Regions from separate parts of the Salinivibrio sp. AR640 genome, predicted to be linked through region 3. Evidence: predicted binding sites of a transcription regulator. Region 3 holds the regulator's gene; each other region holds the start of a gene.
The links. Region 3 encodes CRP, which controls carbon source genes, mostly activating them, when cyclic AMP is high. Its sites were predicted from a motif close to TGTGANNNNNNTCACA; they were not measured.
Positions count from the first base shown of each region.

Region 1: a site for CRP is predicted at 2,179-2,194, ahead of BZG75_RS00705 (NupC/NupG family nucleoside CNT transporter). Genes of this name have one in related genera too.
Region 2: a site for CRP is predicted at 1,607-1,622, ahead of dinG (ATP-dependent DNA helicase DinG). Genes of this name have one in related genera too.
Region 4: a site for CRP is predicted at 2,219-2,234, ahead of cdd (cytidine deaminase). Genes of this name have one in related genera too.

Region 1 is NZ_MUFD01000001.1:159,190-163,390, forward strand. It holds gene BZG75_RS00700 (BCCT family transporter) at 17-1,630, opposite strand; gene BZG75_RS00705 (NupC/NupG family nucleoside CNT transporter) at 2,265-3,488, shown strand; gene yjjG (pyrimidine 5'-nucleotidase) at 3,611-4,201, shown strand, end outside.
Region 2 is NZ_MUFD01000001.1:145,701-149,901, forward strand. It holds gene BZG75_RS00640 (YccT family protein) at 1-70, opposite strand, end outside; gene BZG75_RS00645 (porin) at 158-1,177, opposite strand; gene dinG (ATP-dependent DNA helicase DinG) at 1,714-3,786, shown strand; gene BZG75_RS00655 (sulfite exporter TauE/SafE family protein) at 3,801-4,201, shown strand, end outside.
Region 3 is NZ_MUFD01000026.1:29,991-34,191, reverse strand. It holds gene BZG75_RS12515 (hydrolase) at 1-673, shown strand, start outside; gene BZG75_RS12510 (YheU family protein) at 821-1,039, shown strand; gene BZG75_RS12505 (phosphoribulokinase) at 1,096-1,965, shown strand; gene crp (cAMP-activated global transcriptional regulator CRP) at 2,215-2,847, shown strand; gene BZG75_RS12495 (DUF1338 domain-containing protein) at 2,966-3,757, opposite strand; gene astD (succinylglutamate-semialdehyde dehydrogenase) at 3,768-4,201, opposite strand, start outside.
Region 4 is NZ_MUFD01000027.1:18,285-22,485, reverse strand. It holds gene sbcB (exodeoxyribonuclease I) at 1-563, shown strand, start outside; gene BZG75_RS12700 (hypothetical protein) at 777-1,274, shown strand; gene BZG75_RS12695 (ABC transporter substrate-binding protein) at 1,353-2,093, shown strand; gene cdd (cytidine deaminase) at 2,293-3,189, shown strand; gene BZG75_RS12685 (DMT family transporter) at 3,285-4,184, shown strand.

The DNA of each region.
Region 1 (4,201 bases), on a different contig from region 3:
AACGCTATTTCGCTAACTAGCCTCGCGGCTCTGACATCAAGCCTTTAAACAAGGAGACCGTCGCGACCAACAGCACAATCGTGAATGGGAAACCGGTTGATACCGCCATCGCTTGCAGGGCAACCAAGCCACCGCCAAGGATCAGCGCAACCGCAACCAAGCCCTCGAAAGACGCCCAGAAAACACGCTGTGGTACAGGCACATTCACTTTACCGCCCGCTGAAATGGTATCAATAACCAATGAGCCCGAGTCAGACGAGGTCACAAAGAATACCATAACCAGGATAATCCCGATAAACGAGGTGATTGATGCCAACGGCAAGTCATCCAACATCGCAAACAGCTTGAGTGAAAGCTCCGCATCAGCAACAGCGGTATAGCCTTCATTAACGAACTGACCAATCGCCGTGCCACCAAAGGCGGTCATCCAAAGCACACAGGCCGCTGAAGGGATGATAAGCACACAGGTGATAAATTCACGCACAGTACGACCGCGTGAAACACGCGCAATAAACATACCCACAAATGGGGACCAAGAAATCCACCATGCCCAATAGAAGGAAGTCCAGCCTTGGGTAAAGTTCGCATCTTCACGGCCAAATGGCATAGACAGCGCAGGCAGATTTTGTAGATATGCCCCTAGGTTTCCAAAGAAGCCGGTTAAGATGGCAATCGTTGGACCCACGGCAATAACAAAGATTAGCAGCAACAGTGCCAAAATCATGTTGATTTCAGACAGGCGTTTGACCCCTTTGTCTACCCCTGCAACAACCGAAAGGATCGCCGCGCCCGTAATACCCATCACCAGCATGACTTCGGTGGTATTACCCAGGGGCGTGTCAAACAGATAGTGCAGACCGGCGGATGCTTGTGATGCCCCCAAGCCTAGCGAGGTGGCAAGACCAAACAAGGTCGCAATGATCGCGAGAATGTCAATCACGTGCCCTGTCCAACCCCAAACACGTTCACCGAACAGTGGGTAGAACACAGAACGCATGGTCAAAGGCAAGCCTTTGTTATACGCAAACAGTGCCAAGCCTAGAGCCAATACCGCGTAAATCGCCCATGGGTGTAAACCCCAGTGGAAAATAGTCGCAGACATACCTAGGCGACGAGCAGCTTCCGTATCCCCGGCTGCCGCCCCCAAAGGCGCCCAGTCAGTGCGAAGGCCGTCAGCACCGGTTGCCGTCCCACCTAACGCGGTTTGGAAGTGCGTCAATGGTTCAGACACGCCATAGAACATCAAGCCAATGCCCATACCGGCCGCAAAAAGCATCGCGAACCAGCCCGCATAGCCGTAATCCGGTTTGGCCTCAGTACCACCCAATCGGACTTTACCCAGTGGTGACACAACCAGCACTAGACAAGCAACAACAAAAATATTACCTGCAGAAAGGAAGAACCAGTCTAGATTTGAGGTTAGCCATCCACGCAAATCCCCAAAAACAGGACCAATTTGGTTTTGAAATGCCAAGGTGACAAAAATGAAGGCCAAAATCGACAGCCCGGAAATCATAAATACTCGGTTATGAATATCAAAACCAAACGGGCCGAGTTTCAGCGCTACGTTATCCTGACCGACCTGATAGTCAGTATCGATCGGGTTAACCTTCCCGTCTGGTGTCATCATATCTTCATGGCTTTTATCGCTCACGAGTTAACTCCTTAGTCCGTTTATTCGGAAGCCTGTGAGTGTTGGTAGCGAGCTCATTATTTATTGATGTTTAAGCCATCTTTAACATCAATAAAAGATCAGTCATCACCACACAGTCGGCTACATTAACACATCTCGAAAATTTTTTAATTAGGGGCCTAACTAAATGTTCATTTTGTGACCACCCACTAAGAAAAAATCAGCCCGAATCCCGCGTCCTTACTCGCTCAGCGAGTTATTTGAACTCTTTATTTCAGAACTATAAATAATCGTGTCGCTAAGGAAATAGCACTATCCTTGGCCTATTCGAATCATAGCCGGGTTTTATTCTAGATGCCCATGAAAAATAGACACAGTCACCATCAACACTTTTGATGCAACGCAATCTTCACTCACAATGCTGATAGGAAGAACCCGTCTCGACACCTTTTATAACCAAGATGTCACGCATCATTTACGAGCTACAACACACCTTTTATCAATATAGACACAAGTGCAATTAAATGAACACAAAGAGGACAAAAAGTGACTCTTGTCACATTATTAAAATCGCGTACAATACCGCCGCAATCGTTTTCCATCCTAAGTTTAACGTTTGCGGAGCAACATCATGCAGTTTGGCATTGGCCTTTTGGGGATTAGTGTCCTCTTCCTTATCGCGGTTGTCTTTTCGGAAAATCGCTCCGCGATTAATTGGCGCACAGTGGGAGGTGCGTTCCTAATACAAATCGTCTTTGCTGGCTTTATCATCTCTGTTCCGCTTGGTCAGCGTATTCTAGCTAACGCATCAGAAGCCGTGTCGGCGATTATTAGTTTTGGCGATATTGGCGCTGAATTTCTGTTTGGTGATCTGGCTAAGTTTAAACTTGGTTTTATTTTCGCTTTTAATGTACTTCCCACCATCGTTTTTTTCTCTGCACTGATCGCTGTGCTTTACCACATTGGGGTCATGACTTGGATCATTCGCCTCATTGGTGGCTTATTGCGCCGCGTACTTGGCACTTCTCGCACTGAGTCCATGTCAGCCACGGCCAATATTTTTGTTGGCTCTGTTGAAGCGCCGTTGGTTGTGAAACCTTTTCTTTCTACCATGACTCGCTCCGAGCTGTTTGCTGTTATGGTGGGCGGGCTCGCCTCAGTCGCCGGCGGCACCATGGTGGGTTACGCAGGCTTGGGGGTAGAGATGAAATACCTGATCGCGGCCGCGTTTATGTCGGCACCTGCTGGGTTAATGATGGCCAAAATAATGGTACCGCAGACCGAATCCCCCATGAATCATGCTCAACACCAAGCGCTCGAAGACGATCAAGATAAACCAGTGAATGTGATTGATGCTGGCACGCAAGGCGCCTTGAGTGGCTTACAAATTGCGATGGCCGTGGGGGCCAGCTTACTCGCCGTGATCAGTATGATTGCGCTGATTAATGGTGGGTTAGGGAAACTGGGGCCTATTTTAAACTTGCCGCAACTAAGCCTTGAGTGGCTATTCGGCTACCTATTTGCACCAGTGGCTTGGCTGATTGGCATTCCCTGGCAAGAGGCGATGACAGCAGGCACCTTGATTGGTAAGAAAATTGCTGTGAATGAATTTGTGGCGTTTGCGGATTTTATGAACCTAAAAGAGGCGCTCTCTCCCCATAGCCAAGCCATTGTTACGTTTGCGTTATGTGGCTTTGCCAACCTCACCTCAATAGCAATGTTAATGGGTGGCTTGGGCGGCATTGTCCCAGAGCGCCGCGGTGATATCGCCAAATTAGGCATGCGCGCCATTCTTGCCGCAACCTTAGCCAACCTCATTAGTGCCACCTTGGCAGGGCTATACCTCTCCCTTTAATAGCAACATTGCTTTGTGTTTTCGTTCTTTCTCACCATGGACGGTGAGTCGCTTGTGGAGGCTCGCTAGCAAACCTCTGGGTCTGTTACACTCTTTCACTTTACATTAAGAGAGTTAAATCGATGCGATATCCTTGGGTGCTTTTTGATGCGGATGAAACCCTGTTTCACTTCGATGCGTTTGCGGGACTGCAACGTATGTTTTCGCGCTACAATGTCGATTTTGACCATCACGCGTTTGCGGAATACTCAGAGCTAAACAAGCCTTTGTGGGTACAATATCAAGATGGTGAAATTGATGCTCATACGCTACAAACCGAGCGTTTTACGCGTTGGGGAGAGCGTCTTAACGTGGCGCCTGCAACATTGAACCAGGGTTTTTTAGATGCAATGGCTGAGATTTGCGAACCATTGCCAGGCGCGCGCGATCTTATTAGTGCGATCAAGCCACATGCACATATTGGTATCATTACTAACGGATTTACCGCTCTCCAAGATATCCGCCTGGAAAGAACCGGGTTGAAGTCTGCGATTTCAACCTTAGTGATATCCGAGCAAGTGGGCATCGCCAAGCCGGACCCTCGGATCTTTGAACATGCCTTTGAAAAAATGGGAAATCCCCCCAAGGACAAAATCTTAATGGTTGGCGATAATCCACATTCTGATGTGCTGGGTGGTATGCGTGCAGGAATTGATACATGCTGGCTTAATAGC
Region 2 (4,201 bases), on a different contig from region 3:
CCGCTGCATGAATGGTACTTGATGCCATCAGTGCACCCAGTACCAATGCGGCTTTTGTTAACTTCTTCATTGTCACTCCAACGGTAAGACGAAAAAAGCCGCCCTAAGGCGGCTTTCATAATCAGTGCTACAACTTAGCAATAGGGTTTAAGCTCAATTAGAACTTAACTTCCATACCCGCTACGTAACCAAAGTCTTGGTCATCACCGTCGCTGTCGCCAACTTCTGCGTATACATGCGCATTGCTGTGCAGTGCATAAGTCACGTTTGCATAGTAACCGTTAACGTCTGATGTGTTACCTTCTTCGTCTTTGTTGTCGTAACCAACAGCAAAGGTGGTTTTGCCCATGGTGTAGTCAGCAGCAATAGACATATAGTCAGTGTCAGTATCGTCACCGTCGATGTCCGAAGAGGTACGGCCAACAGATGCCGCTAAACCAACGTTTTCGATACCCGCATATTCGATTTCAAAGTTGTATGCATCTTTGTCATCGTCGCCATCACGGCCAACATTGTCTGCTTTTTGATAGTAAACACGTGCGTCAACATCTGCGAAACGATAACCTAGACGCGCTTCATATACACGCACGTCATCACCGTCACCAGCATAGCCTTCCGTGCCGTTTACAACGCCGTTGTCGTCAAAGCCATCACTTTTATCATTATAGGTCGCAGCACCGTAGAAAGTGCCGTTGTCGTAGACGTATTTACCAACTTGAGCAGCTTGCTCATAGTCTGCACCAAAGCTGTTTGCTGATAGCTCGTAATCTTTAGTGATGCCAGAATCATCCATCAGTAGGTATTGACGACCGGCAGTAAACTGACCCCAATCACCTTTAAAACCAACATATAGCTCATCGTTTTCGACGTTCGAGCGGCTTTCGCCTGTAAGCTGGTTGTCGTTGCTGTTGGCATCATTCATTTCAAATTCAAATGCCATTGCACCGATAACAGAAAGCTTATCTGATACTGCAACTTCAGTGTTAATCGCAAAGTCGCCGTCGTCTAACTTCCATGCACCGTCACGATTGTTACCGATTTCTTGGATATACTGAACTTCAGCGGCACCTGATGCGTCTACTTTAACGCCTTCTGCGTCATACAGGTTGATGCTTGCTGATGCTGAGCCAGCAGCCAGCAGAGCTGGTACTGCCATTGCTAGAATAGTCTTTTTCATGGTTAATCCACTGCCTTTTCTATTTAGTCATTATGAGTTCCTTCATGGAACTCTGTTTTATGGTGACTGTCACTCTGTTATCAGCAGCAAACGCTGCGAAGCACAAAATGCCAGTTCACTGAAACTTCGTGGCTAATCGTGCAGAACATTTGAGGTTCTGTCAACTGGCTGGAAGCGCATTACAAAATAGACAAAAAACACTTAAAAACAAACAGATAGGAAACATCAATGAACTAAGATCACAGTTTAAACCTCGTTAGCAGTGTGCGTTGATGAAATTTAACAACAACCCTTTGCGATATAAAATTCTGATTACTGCTTTTTATTATTTTATTTTTAGAATAAAAAACTAATCAATAGCTTAAATACGGCTTTTTGTTAATCAAACGGCAGATCAGCAAGATAGCAGCGAATGGTTCAAATTAAATTCGTGACCAAGATCTCATATCTGTAAGGAAAACTTACATTTCGCGATCGTTTTCACGTTTTTTCCCCGTGTTATACTGGGGCTTATCCTTTACTACTCGGACCTGTTGATGCTCAGCCCTGCCGTAAAATCAGACATTCGCGCGTGCTACCAGACGCTACAAGACCAACTTCCCCACTTTATTCCGCGCAAAGCTCAAAACTATTTAGTGGCAGAGCTGGCCAAAACCTTGGCGGGTGATTATGACCCCAAGCGTCGGCTACTGGTGGCCGAGGCCGGCACTGGGGTGGGCAAATCAATGGCGTATTTGATGGGCGCGATTCCGTTTGCGCTTAACAACAATAAAAAAGTGGTGGTGTCGACCGCAACCGTGGCGTTGCAAGAGCAGCTCGCCGATAAAGATATCCCGTTTTTTCATCGTATCTGCCCCAAGCCGTTTGATTTTATCTTGGCCAAGGGGCGGCAGCGCTATTGCTGTGCACACAAGCTGAGTGCAGTGACAGAGACCGAGAGCATCCAAGGGGCGCTATTTGCTCAAAAACCCAAGCGCAGAGAGCAATTGTTGCTGAATGATCTTTACGTTGCCCTGAGTCGAGGAAAATGGGATGGCGACCGCGACAGCTGGCCCAAACCGATTGCCGATCACCTATGGCAAGCGATCGCCTCTGACAAACACACCTGCCATGCTGGCCTGCCCGCTCACCGTGGTTGCCCCTTTGCCAAAGCACGCGAGGCAATGGATAAAGCCGATGTGGTGGTGGTCAATCACAGCTTGCTGCTCGCCGATCTCGAACTCGGCGGCGGGGTGATCTTGCCCGAGCCAGAGCAGTGCCTGTATATGATTGACGAGGCGCACCACCTTCCCACGGTGGCGCGTGACTTCTCAGCGGCCAGTGCCAGTTTGCTCGGCGTGGTCGGTTGGCTAGAAAAGCTGAACCAAGCCGCTACCAAGTTGGGAAATACCGCGGATATGACGCGCGCACACCGCTTTGTTGATAGCTTACTCGAGGCGATACAAACCCTGATCCCAGGGTTACGCGAGGCAAAAAACATGCTCAGTCAACTGTCGCTCAACGACGACGGTTGTTATCGCTTTGCCGACGGTGAACTGCCCGAAGCCCTGATTGCGCCCAGTGAACAGCTTAAAACCGCGAGCAAAAAAGCCCATCAGGCATTGGGAAAGATCCATGATTTGATCAATGAGCGTCTGAAAGAAAATGACATTTCTGCCAAACTGGCTGATCCGGCGCTCGCCGAAACCGCGTTTTTCCTCCAACGGTTAGAAAATTTAGAAAAAGTCTGGACCTTAATGGCCCAACCGAATGCCGATAAAGGCGCACCGCTTGCCCGTTGGGTGCAAGCCTGCCGTGAGCGCGAGGGGGATCTTTGGGTGCATGTCTCTCCCTTAGAAGTAGGCTGGCGTCTGGATCAAATGCTCTGGTCTCGCGCCGCCGGGGTTGGACTGTTTTCTGCGACCTTGCGCGCCCTGAATCGCTTTAGCTATTTTTGCCGCCAAGTCGGACTCAGTGAAAGCGACGGTTCGCGTTATTTAGCCTTACCCTCGCCATTTGATTACGCCAATAAAGCGCGCTTGGTGATCCCAACTATGCCTTGTGAGCCGCAAGCCAGTGCCTTTACGGCGGCGCTGAGCGAGAAAATTATTGAGCACCTAGAGGGCGAGCGAGCGTCCTTGGTATTGTTCGCCTCTTATTGGCAGATGAAACAAGTCACCCAAGCCATTGAGCAAACGGTCACACAACGCGGCTGGCAACTGCTCTGTCAGGGCACACAATCACGCACGGCGCTATTAAAGGCCCATCAGCAAGCAGTCAGTGCGGACAAAACCAGTATAATTTTTGGCACCGGCAGTTTTTCCGAGGGCTTAGATTTGCCCGGTAACTTATTGACTAATCTCATTATTACGAAAATTCCCTTTGCGGTCCCCACTTCTCCAGTGGAAGAAGCTCACGCGGAGTATATTGAACGCTGCGGTGGCAATCCGTTTTTACAAATCGCGGTCCCAGAAGCGAGTAAAAAGCTGGTGCAATCAGTCGGTCGTCTACTGCGCAAAGAGGAAGATTCTGGTAAGGTAGTGCTTCTTGACCGGCGCATTATCACCCGCAGATATGGCCAATCTTTACTCGACTCGCTGCCGCCATTCAAACGCGTGATCGAACCTTAAATTAACGAGTGACTATGCTTGAATTGATTGATCTTTCGACCTTAGTGATCCTAGGGCTGACTGCTTTTGTCGCCGGCTTTATCGATGCCGTCGCCGGCGGTGGCGGCATGCTGACTGTTCCAGCCCTGTTATCACTGGGTTTGCCGCCCCATGTGGCGTTAGGTACCAACAAACTGGCCGCGACCTTTGCCTCCAGCACCGCCGCCTTTACCTATTATAAAAAACGTCTTTTTTCGCCTTTATTTTGGCAACACGCGTTTTGGGGCACCTTGATTGGCGCAACCGCAGGGACTTTACTGGTTGATGTGCTAAGCACTGAATGGTTAGAAAAAGCGATCCCCGTGGTGGTGCTTGTGGCAGCGATTTACACCGTTTGGCATCCCCACCCTAAGGGAGATAACAACCAGCTCCCCGC
Region 3 (4,201 bases):
TCTTAATCGCGCGCCGCGGACTTATCATTCCGGCGAAACGGAGGACGCTCGGGCATTTTTGACCTATTTACGCCAGACCTACCCGAACAATGAGATTGCCGCTGTGGGAGTCTCTTTGGGAGGAAACATGTTGGTGCGCTACCTGGCCGACTATCAGCATGATCCGATTGTCAGTTGTAGTTGTGCTATTTCTCCCCCGCTCGATTTAGCGGCGTGCTCGACCCGTATTCAACAAGGGTTTTCCCGTGTTTATCAAGCGTATTTGCTACGGTCGATGCGACAAACCTTATCGGAAAAACTTACCCGACACCAAAAAGTGGGTCGGTGGCATGCTGGGGAGCGGCCAAAGATTAAAACTCTGTTCGAGTTTGATCAAACGGTCACCGCACCGCTGCATGGCTTTGACGATGCTCAACACTACTATCAAAGCTGTAGTGGTTTATCTGTCCTTGACGCTATTACGGTCCCACTTGCGATTATCCATGCGAAAGACGATCCCTTTATGACCGACGCAGTAATCCCAACCTCGCCTCTGCCCGCGAATATTGACTATCAACTGAGCGAGCATGGTGGGCATGTTGGTTTTGTTACCGGCAGTTGGCGCCAGCCACAGTTCTGGCTGGAGCAGTCGGTGCCTCACTGGTTAGCCTCACGCCTTTGCTCGTCCCGTTAAAAAGGGACGCCACGCAAAGCAAAAAAGACCGACGCACATTGATCTACTGCATTGTGTTGAATGATTGGGTAAAATGCGAGCTGATTCACAATATCAGCATCAAGCACCCTAACGTCTCAGCCATAAATCAACAAAAGGTGATGTAGTATGATGGTTCCTTGGCAATCGGTCCCTGAGGAAACACTGACTCGTTTAATCGAGCACTTTGTGTTACGGGAAGGAACCGATTATGGTGAGCAGGAAGTCAGCTTTGCACAAAAAGTGGCGGATGTTCGCCAACAACTGCAATCCGGCGACGCCGTGATTGTGTATTCTGAGTTGCACGAGACAGTGGATATTCGTCGTAAGGAAGCACTCAGATCTTAGCATCGCTGTACGCAATAAACAGCGATACACATTCAGACTGAATGACAGGGCGCGTCATGTCGGCTAAACATCCAATCATCGCGGTCACCGGCTCTTCAGGAGCAGGGACCACCACCACGTCCGAAGCATTCCGTAAGATGTTCCAGATGATGAACATCAAAGCGGCGTGGCTAGAAGGGGACAGTTTCCATCGCTTTACGCGACCGGAAATGGACGTCGAGATCCGTAAAGCACGTGAGCAAGGACGGCACATTAGTTACTTTGGCCCCACCGCCAATGATTTTCCGCGATTAGAGCAGTTTTTCCGTGAGTACGGTGAACTCGGCACAGGCAAATATCGCCGCTACTTGCATACCTTTGATGAAGCGGTGCCCTACAATCAAATGCCAGGGACCTTCACACCATGGCAGGATTTACCCGACAATACCAACGTACTATTTTACGAAGGCTTGCACGGCGGTGTGGTTGATGGTGAGGTCAATGTCTCCCAACATGTCGACCTATTGATTGGTATGGTCCCGATCGTCAACCTTGAGTGGATTCAGAAATTTGTCCGCGATACCCGCGATAGGGGCCACTCACGCGAAGCGGTCACCGACTCAATTGTGCGGTCGATGGACGATTATTTGCATTATATTACGCCGCAATTCTCACGCACTCACATTAACTTTCAACGGGTGCCGACGGTCGATACCTCCAACCCACTGAACGCCAAAGGCATTCCTTCGTTGGATGAGAGCTTTGTGGTGATCCGCTTTCGAGGGATGAAAAACGTCGACTTTCCTTATCTGCTGCAAATGATCACGGGGTCTTTTATGTCACGGCATAATACACTCGTCGTGCCAGGCGGTAAGATGGGCTTTGCGATGGAACTTATCATCCGTCCATTGATTCAGCAGCTAATCGAAAAAGGCAAGATTGGCTAGGGCGTAGCGCATCTATCGTGTATTACTTCTCAAGCCGTGATCTTAGCCACGTTTTTGCCAGGTTTTTAGGCGGTTGGCCTAGATCAAAATCAAGAAATTGCTAACAAAAAAAGATACACTCTTGTTAACATACAGTGAGCTTGTAGCCCGCGCCCAGACTTCGTATTCTGTGCATAGATCTGGTGGGTTACCCCTCAGACAAAGATAGGACGTTGTTGCCGGGCAACACATGCAGAGGAAATAAGTTATATGGTTCCAGGAAAACCTCAAACAGACCCTACACTCGAGTGGTTCCTTTCACATTGTCACATCCACAAGTATCCGTCTAAAAGCACGCTGATTCATGCAGGCGAAAAAGCGGAGACCTTGTATTACATCGTGAAAGGGTCTGTCGCCGTTCTAATCAAAGATGAAGAAGGCAAGGAAATGATCCTGTCTTATCTTAACCAAGGTGATTTTATCGGTGAGCTAGGCCTTTTCGAAGATGATCAGGAGCGTACCGCTTGGGTTCGGGCTAAGTCTCCTTGTGAAGTGGCAGAAATCTCATTCAAAAAGTTCCGCCAACTGATCCAGGTTAACCCTGATATATTAATGCGTTTGTCCTCACAAATGGCGCGCCGTTTGCAAGTGACCAGCCAAAAAGTGGGGGATCTTGCCTTCCTGGACGTCACGGGCCGTATTGCGCAAACCTTGTTGAATTTAGCGAAGCAACCCGATGCCATGACGCACCCTGATGGCATGCAAATTAAGATCACACGTCAAGAAATTGGCCAAATCGTTGGGTGTTCGCGTGAAACCGTGGGGCGTATTCTTAAAATGCTGGAAGAGCAAAATCTTATTTCAGCCCATGGTAAAACCATCGTGGTATACGGTACCCGCTAATCACAGCGCTCTCTGTATTCCCAACCGACGCCCTGGCGTCGGTTTTTCTTTTTAAAACAAAAAAAAGGAAGAGCGAACTCTTCCTTAACTGTGTATGCCTCGTTATATCAGCTATTTATTAGTGCGTGCTCTCAAAAATTTTATCCGCTGAAGCGGCAACAAATCCCTGGTACAACTCACCGTTGGGCAACACATAACGCTTAGCAAACTCATAAAACCCACCTGGAATGGTTTGCGTGCCATCAGAGAAAACAACAGCGACACGGTCAGCCATGGTGGAGGATTGCTCCAGATAAACGGATGCGTCCCCTTTTACTTCACCACCCGCTTCGTTAATTGCAAAGCCATTGTCTCGCAGCTTTTGATTAACCGATTGGCAATGATCATGAGCCTTTAACTGATTGACACTCACCGTGAAATGATTCGCACCATAACCGTGCGCGGCTACCCAGGACGCGTATTCACTCTCCTCAGCAAGCGCTTGATAGGTGGCGCTATCGATGTCCCAAAGCCGCCCCTGATGAAGAAAATCGCTCCCTGTTAGTGACGACGCATCGACTTGTGCCACCAGCTTGTGAACAATGGCTTGCAGCGCAGGCGAGCATTGCTCGACCATCAATTCACTGATAAACACTTTCGGCATCAAAGGATCGGGGTGCTCGAAATGGCAGGCATTGAGCTTTTTCGCTTCAAAGGTATAGTCCCCTTTTTGCTGATAGCCTAGCGCCAGGAAGGGGCGCGCCAAGACCTCAAGCCCAACCTTGGGCAAACCAAATGTCCGCAAGGCAATATGATCATTGATTAAAGGCTGCCCTTCTTCGAGCAAGGCATGTACCTGATGTGCCGATGGGCAAAGACGGTTAATATAGTCTTGCCATAATTTATCGAATAACGCTTGGCCACTGTCCATGTTGGTCTCCTTAATCTTGTTGAGTCGGAATACCGGGGGCGAACGTCTCAGGCAGTACCACCTGCTCCCCTTCCATTGATGCCATGGGATAAGCGCAATAATCGGCGGCATAGTAAGCGCTTGGACGTAAATTACCCGACGCACCTGGCCCGCCAAATGGCGCATCACCGCTTGCCCCTGTCAACTGACGATTACGATTCACAATCCCTGCGCGAATATGATCGAGGAAGTATTGCCATTCGCCCTCGTCTTCACTGATAAGGCCTGCCGACAAACCATAGCGGGTATCATTCGCCTTCGTGATCGCATCAGCCATATCCTGATAGCGCTGCACTTGTAGTAGCGGACCGAAATACTCTTCGTCGGGTAACGCTTGAATGCCACTCACATCTAAAATCCCTGGAGAAATCACCGCATCGTGTAAATGCTCGCACTCTATGACGG
Region 4 (4,201 bases), on a different contig from region 3:
CATTGAGTGACGACCAATTGCCGGCACCATTAAAGCTTATCCATATCAATAAATGCCCGGTCTTAGCCGATGCCAAAGTACTTCGTCCTGACGATGCCGCGCGTCTTGGCGTGGATAGAGAAGCATGTCTTCAACATCTTAAAGCACTAAAGGCGGCGCCCGAAATCCGAGAGAAGCTGGTGGCTGTCTTCGCGCAATCCAAGCCCTTTGACAATCAAGATGTTGATAACGCACTGTATGCTGGCTTTTTTTCAAAAAGTGATCGCAGCGCGATGGACATTATCCGCGCGCAAGATCCAGAAAACCTTGCCGGGATTGACTTGAGTGTCGACGATTGGCGCATCAAACCTCTGTTGTTTCGTTATCGTGCCCGCAACTATCCGTGGACACTTACTGACGATGAACAAAAAAAATGGTTTATGCACCGCCGCGATTATTTTGAAACACACCTTCCCACGTACATGGACAACCTACAGCAACTGGCGGATCATCATCAGGCGGATGAGCACAAGGTCCGTATCTTAAAAGCGGTTTACCATTACGTCGAATCATTAGTCGGTTAGCCTCGATATACGATGTCGTGTTTTTCGATAGGTTCAACAACCGTTATGGCGCCATAGCGGTTGTGCTTTTTTTAATCTATTGTTATTCCTTATAAAATCAGAAAATTCAACATCATGCCTGCATAACTAGACCCAAAAAAGACATGCTAACGAGTTGCAGTTCTGTGATTTGAGTCCACACTTTTATAAAAGCTGTCGTTTGGAGTGGGCTTGATGATGACAACAAAAGTAAATACACGCTGTTACCGTTTTCCTGAAGTAGATTTTGAGCCAGAGAGCCGCACACTGTATTGGACGGATCAGGCAATCACGGTTTTGTCGTATGAAGAATCACGAATGCTCGAAATGCTTTGTTATTACGCAGGCGAGGTGTTGTCAAGTCGCACCTTGTTTAAACAAGTCGCATTACCCGACAGTTCTTTTGCACAACACCAAAGTGTGGTCACTTCGCTCATGGCTAAGTCTTACCGCAACGGTAAAAAGTGCTTGCCCTTTGACGTGGTTGGCGAGTTTGGTTTTCGTGTTGCTTTACCCCAACAAACCTTTGCGCAACGGCCAACCACACCGGCGGAAAATCAACCTGATCTCACCCCACCTCCGGCAACGCAATCACCGGCATTAGGGGATCCCTCTTTTAGCATTACAAAACCGCTTATTGTGTTGATTGCGACCGCAAGCCTCATTATTGGCATTACTGCGTTACTCACCTAGTGCACAGCTTTGATGTTTTTTGGGCGCTGAAATACACAAGCTAAGTCACGTGCCTATTCGAGTCAGTAAGGAAGGTTCATGCTCGCCAGATCAATTGTTATTGCCGCCATGATATCTATATTTATTAGTTTATCGGCTGTTGCTAGAAGCGAGTCCAACCACGTCATCAAGCTATATATGGGAGAGCTTCCAGGCCTGATCAACCTTGACCAATCAGGCCCTTTCGTCGATTTTGTTCACTTTCTTGATGACCAAGACCCGAATACTCACATTGAGATCGAGGTATTTCCCATTCATCGTGCGATTAATGGCATCGTACAAGGCCGTGCAGATATGATGTTACCTGCCGTTCGCCCTCCGAGTACTGTTACCGATCTACCGTTTGCGTTTAGTCGCGAATCATTTGGTGATGTTACCCATGTTTTATACACAAATAAGAATAATCCGTTACCTGTCGATGAGCTTTGGGCCGAACCGGAACGCTATAACATAGAAGCCGTGCCTTATTACATGCCGTTTAACGTTGCACGCTCTCATGGTATCAAACAGTCATTGCTTCGGCTGGCAGCAGGTCGTATTGATGGCTTTGTTTGGGCTCAGGAAGAGGCCGACATGATACTTAAACAATTGGGATTAACACATATTCATCGTGCGCACTTTGCCGACTTACAAGATGTATTTGTGATTCCCAAAGGCGAGCAAGGAAAGCCAATTGATGCTTACCTAACGACATTGATTACTCGCCTTCGCAACAGTGGGCAATTGGAGAAAGCTTATCGAAAAGTTCATCGCCCTTACGTGGACTGGCAACCTGAATAATCCCTGCCACCACCGCCTATCAAAGCGTTCATAGCGTTCATAGCGTTCATAGCGACTGCATTTTAAGCATAAAAATATTGATGTCACTCTAACTTTCAGCAACGAAATCGGTCTTGCATATTATGCGTGACTCTAATCACATAATTATCAGAGGTGCTTCCCTACACTGAGCCTCCGTTAATGACTAAGAAGTGATGCTATGCGAACTGCACTAACCGATGCACTGACACAATTGCCCGACGCATTACAACGCGTTGTCTCTGATTGGATAACTGACACACACTTTGGTGCGACATTTTCACCAGAGCAAGTGGCGCAAATGGAAGCCGAAAGTGGCCTATCTGGCGCCGCATTGCGTCTTACTCTATTGCCAATAGCGGCGGCTTATGCGGTGACTCCGATATCAACGTTTAACGTTGGCGCCATCGTTCGTGGCGAAGATGGCACCCTATACTTGGGAGCCAATATTGAGTTCACAGGGGTGCAACTAGGCCAAACCATTCACGCCGAGCAATGCGCGATTGCCCATGCGTGGACCAAAGGGGCAACTCGCTTAACCGATATCACGATCAACTACAGCCCATGTGGTCATTGCCGTCAGTTTATGAATGAGCTAAACGGTGCAGAATCACTCACCATTCAGCTACCAAAAACGGATCCCAAACCGTTACATACGTATTTACCAGAGTCCTTTGGTCCTGCCGATTTGGGAGTGGAATCACGTTTATTAACTGACGCGCCACACCAGTTATTCACAGACGATATTGATATCCCACTACTCAAAGCTGCCGCCGATGCAGCGAACCGAAGTCATGCACCGTATTCGGGTAACTACAGCGGCGTGGCCGTTGAAACATCTGATGGGGCTTTTTTCTCTGGGATGTATGCCGAAAATGCAGCGTTTAACCCGAGTTTACCCCCGCTTCAAGTGGCGCTCATTGCGACCAATATGGCCGGCTATCACTGGGACGACATTCGGGCGGTGGCGCTAGCCGAGATGACAAACAGTACGGTGAGTCATCTGACCGATACCCAAGCCACATTGGACGCGATGGATCCTGATATTCCTTTCGTCTATTCGACCCTTTCAACTTAACCACATGATGCGTTTGGCCTCAGCGGGGATTTCTGATCGCTCTGAGGCCTAATTTGCGCTACTATCCGTACGTCTTTTTTCGGATTGTCACGGTAATGAAACAAGTTCATCATCCCCTCCAAGGCGCGGCCTGGATGCTCACGGCAGGCTTATGCTTCGCATTAGTCAACAGCCTTTCTCAATATGTTAGCTTCAAGTTGGGCTTGCCTTCGACGACCGTTGCTTTTATTCAATATGCCATTGCCTTAGTGGCCATGATCCCCTGGTTAAAGCAACTGGGGATTCGTCAATCTTTAAAAACCCAGCACCTTGGGCAACATTGTTTGCGGGTGTTTATTTCTGTTATTGGGATCCAACTTTGGCTATGGGCGCTCGCTTATCCGGTTCCCATTTGGCAAGGCATAGCCCTACTAATGACATCACCGCTGTTTGCAACCATAGGATCAGGGCTATTTCTTCGTGAACGGGTTGGTATTGCACGTAGCTTGGCCACACTTGCGGGTTTTTGTGGCGCGATGATTATCCTAGAACCTTGGTCAAATGGTTTTACATGGGCAACGTTACTGCCGATAGGCGCCGCTTTCTTTTGGGCGACCTATTCATTAATGGTGAAACGGTTATCAGCCTACGATCCACCGACCACGATGGTCGTTTACCTCCTTTTGTTGATCACCCCATTTAATCTACTCTTGGCCGTGCCTGACTGGACACTGCCGTCATCTGCAATGGCATGGTGGATGTTGTTCGGTGCCGGAATGCTCACCGCACTCGCACAGTGGGCAATAGCCAAAGCCTATGCCGTATCAGATGCCTCGTTTGTTCAGCCGTTTGATCACGCTAAACTGCCGCTGAACATCCTCTTTGGTTGGCTAGTATTCAGCTGGATTCCACCTGGCCGGCTATGGCTAGGCGCAGGAATTATTATCGCAGCCGTTTTTTTTATTACCCACTGGGAATCACGACAGTCTAATCAACCTCGAGTCAAAACCGTCTAGCGCAAAGCGGCGCTATC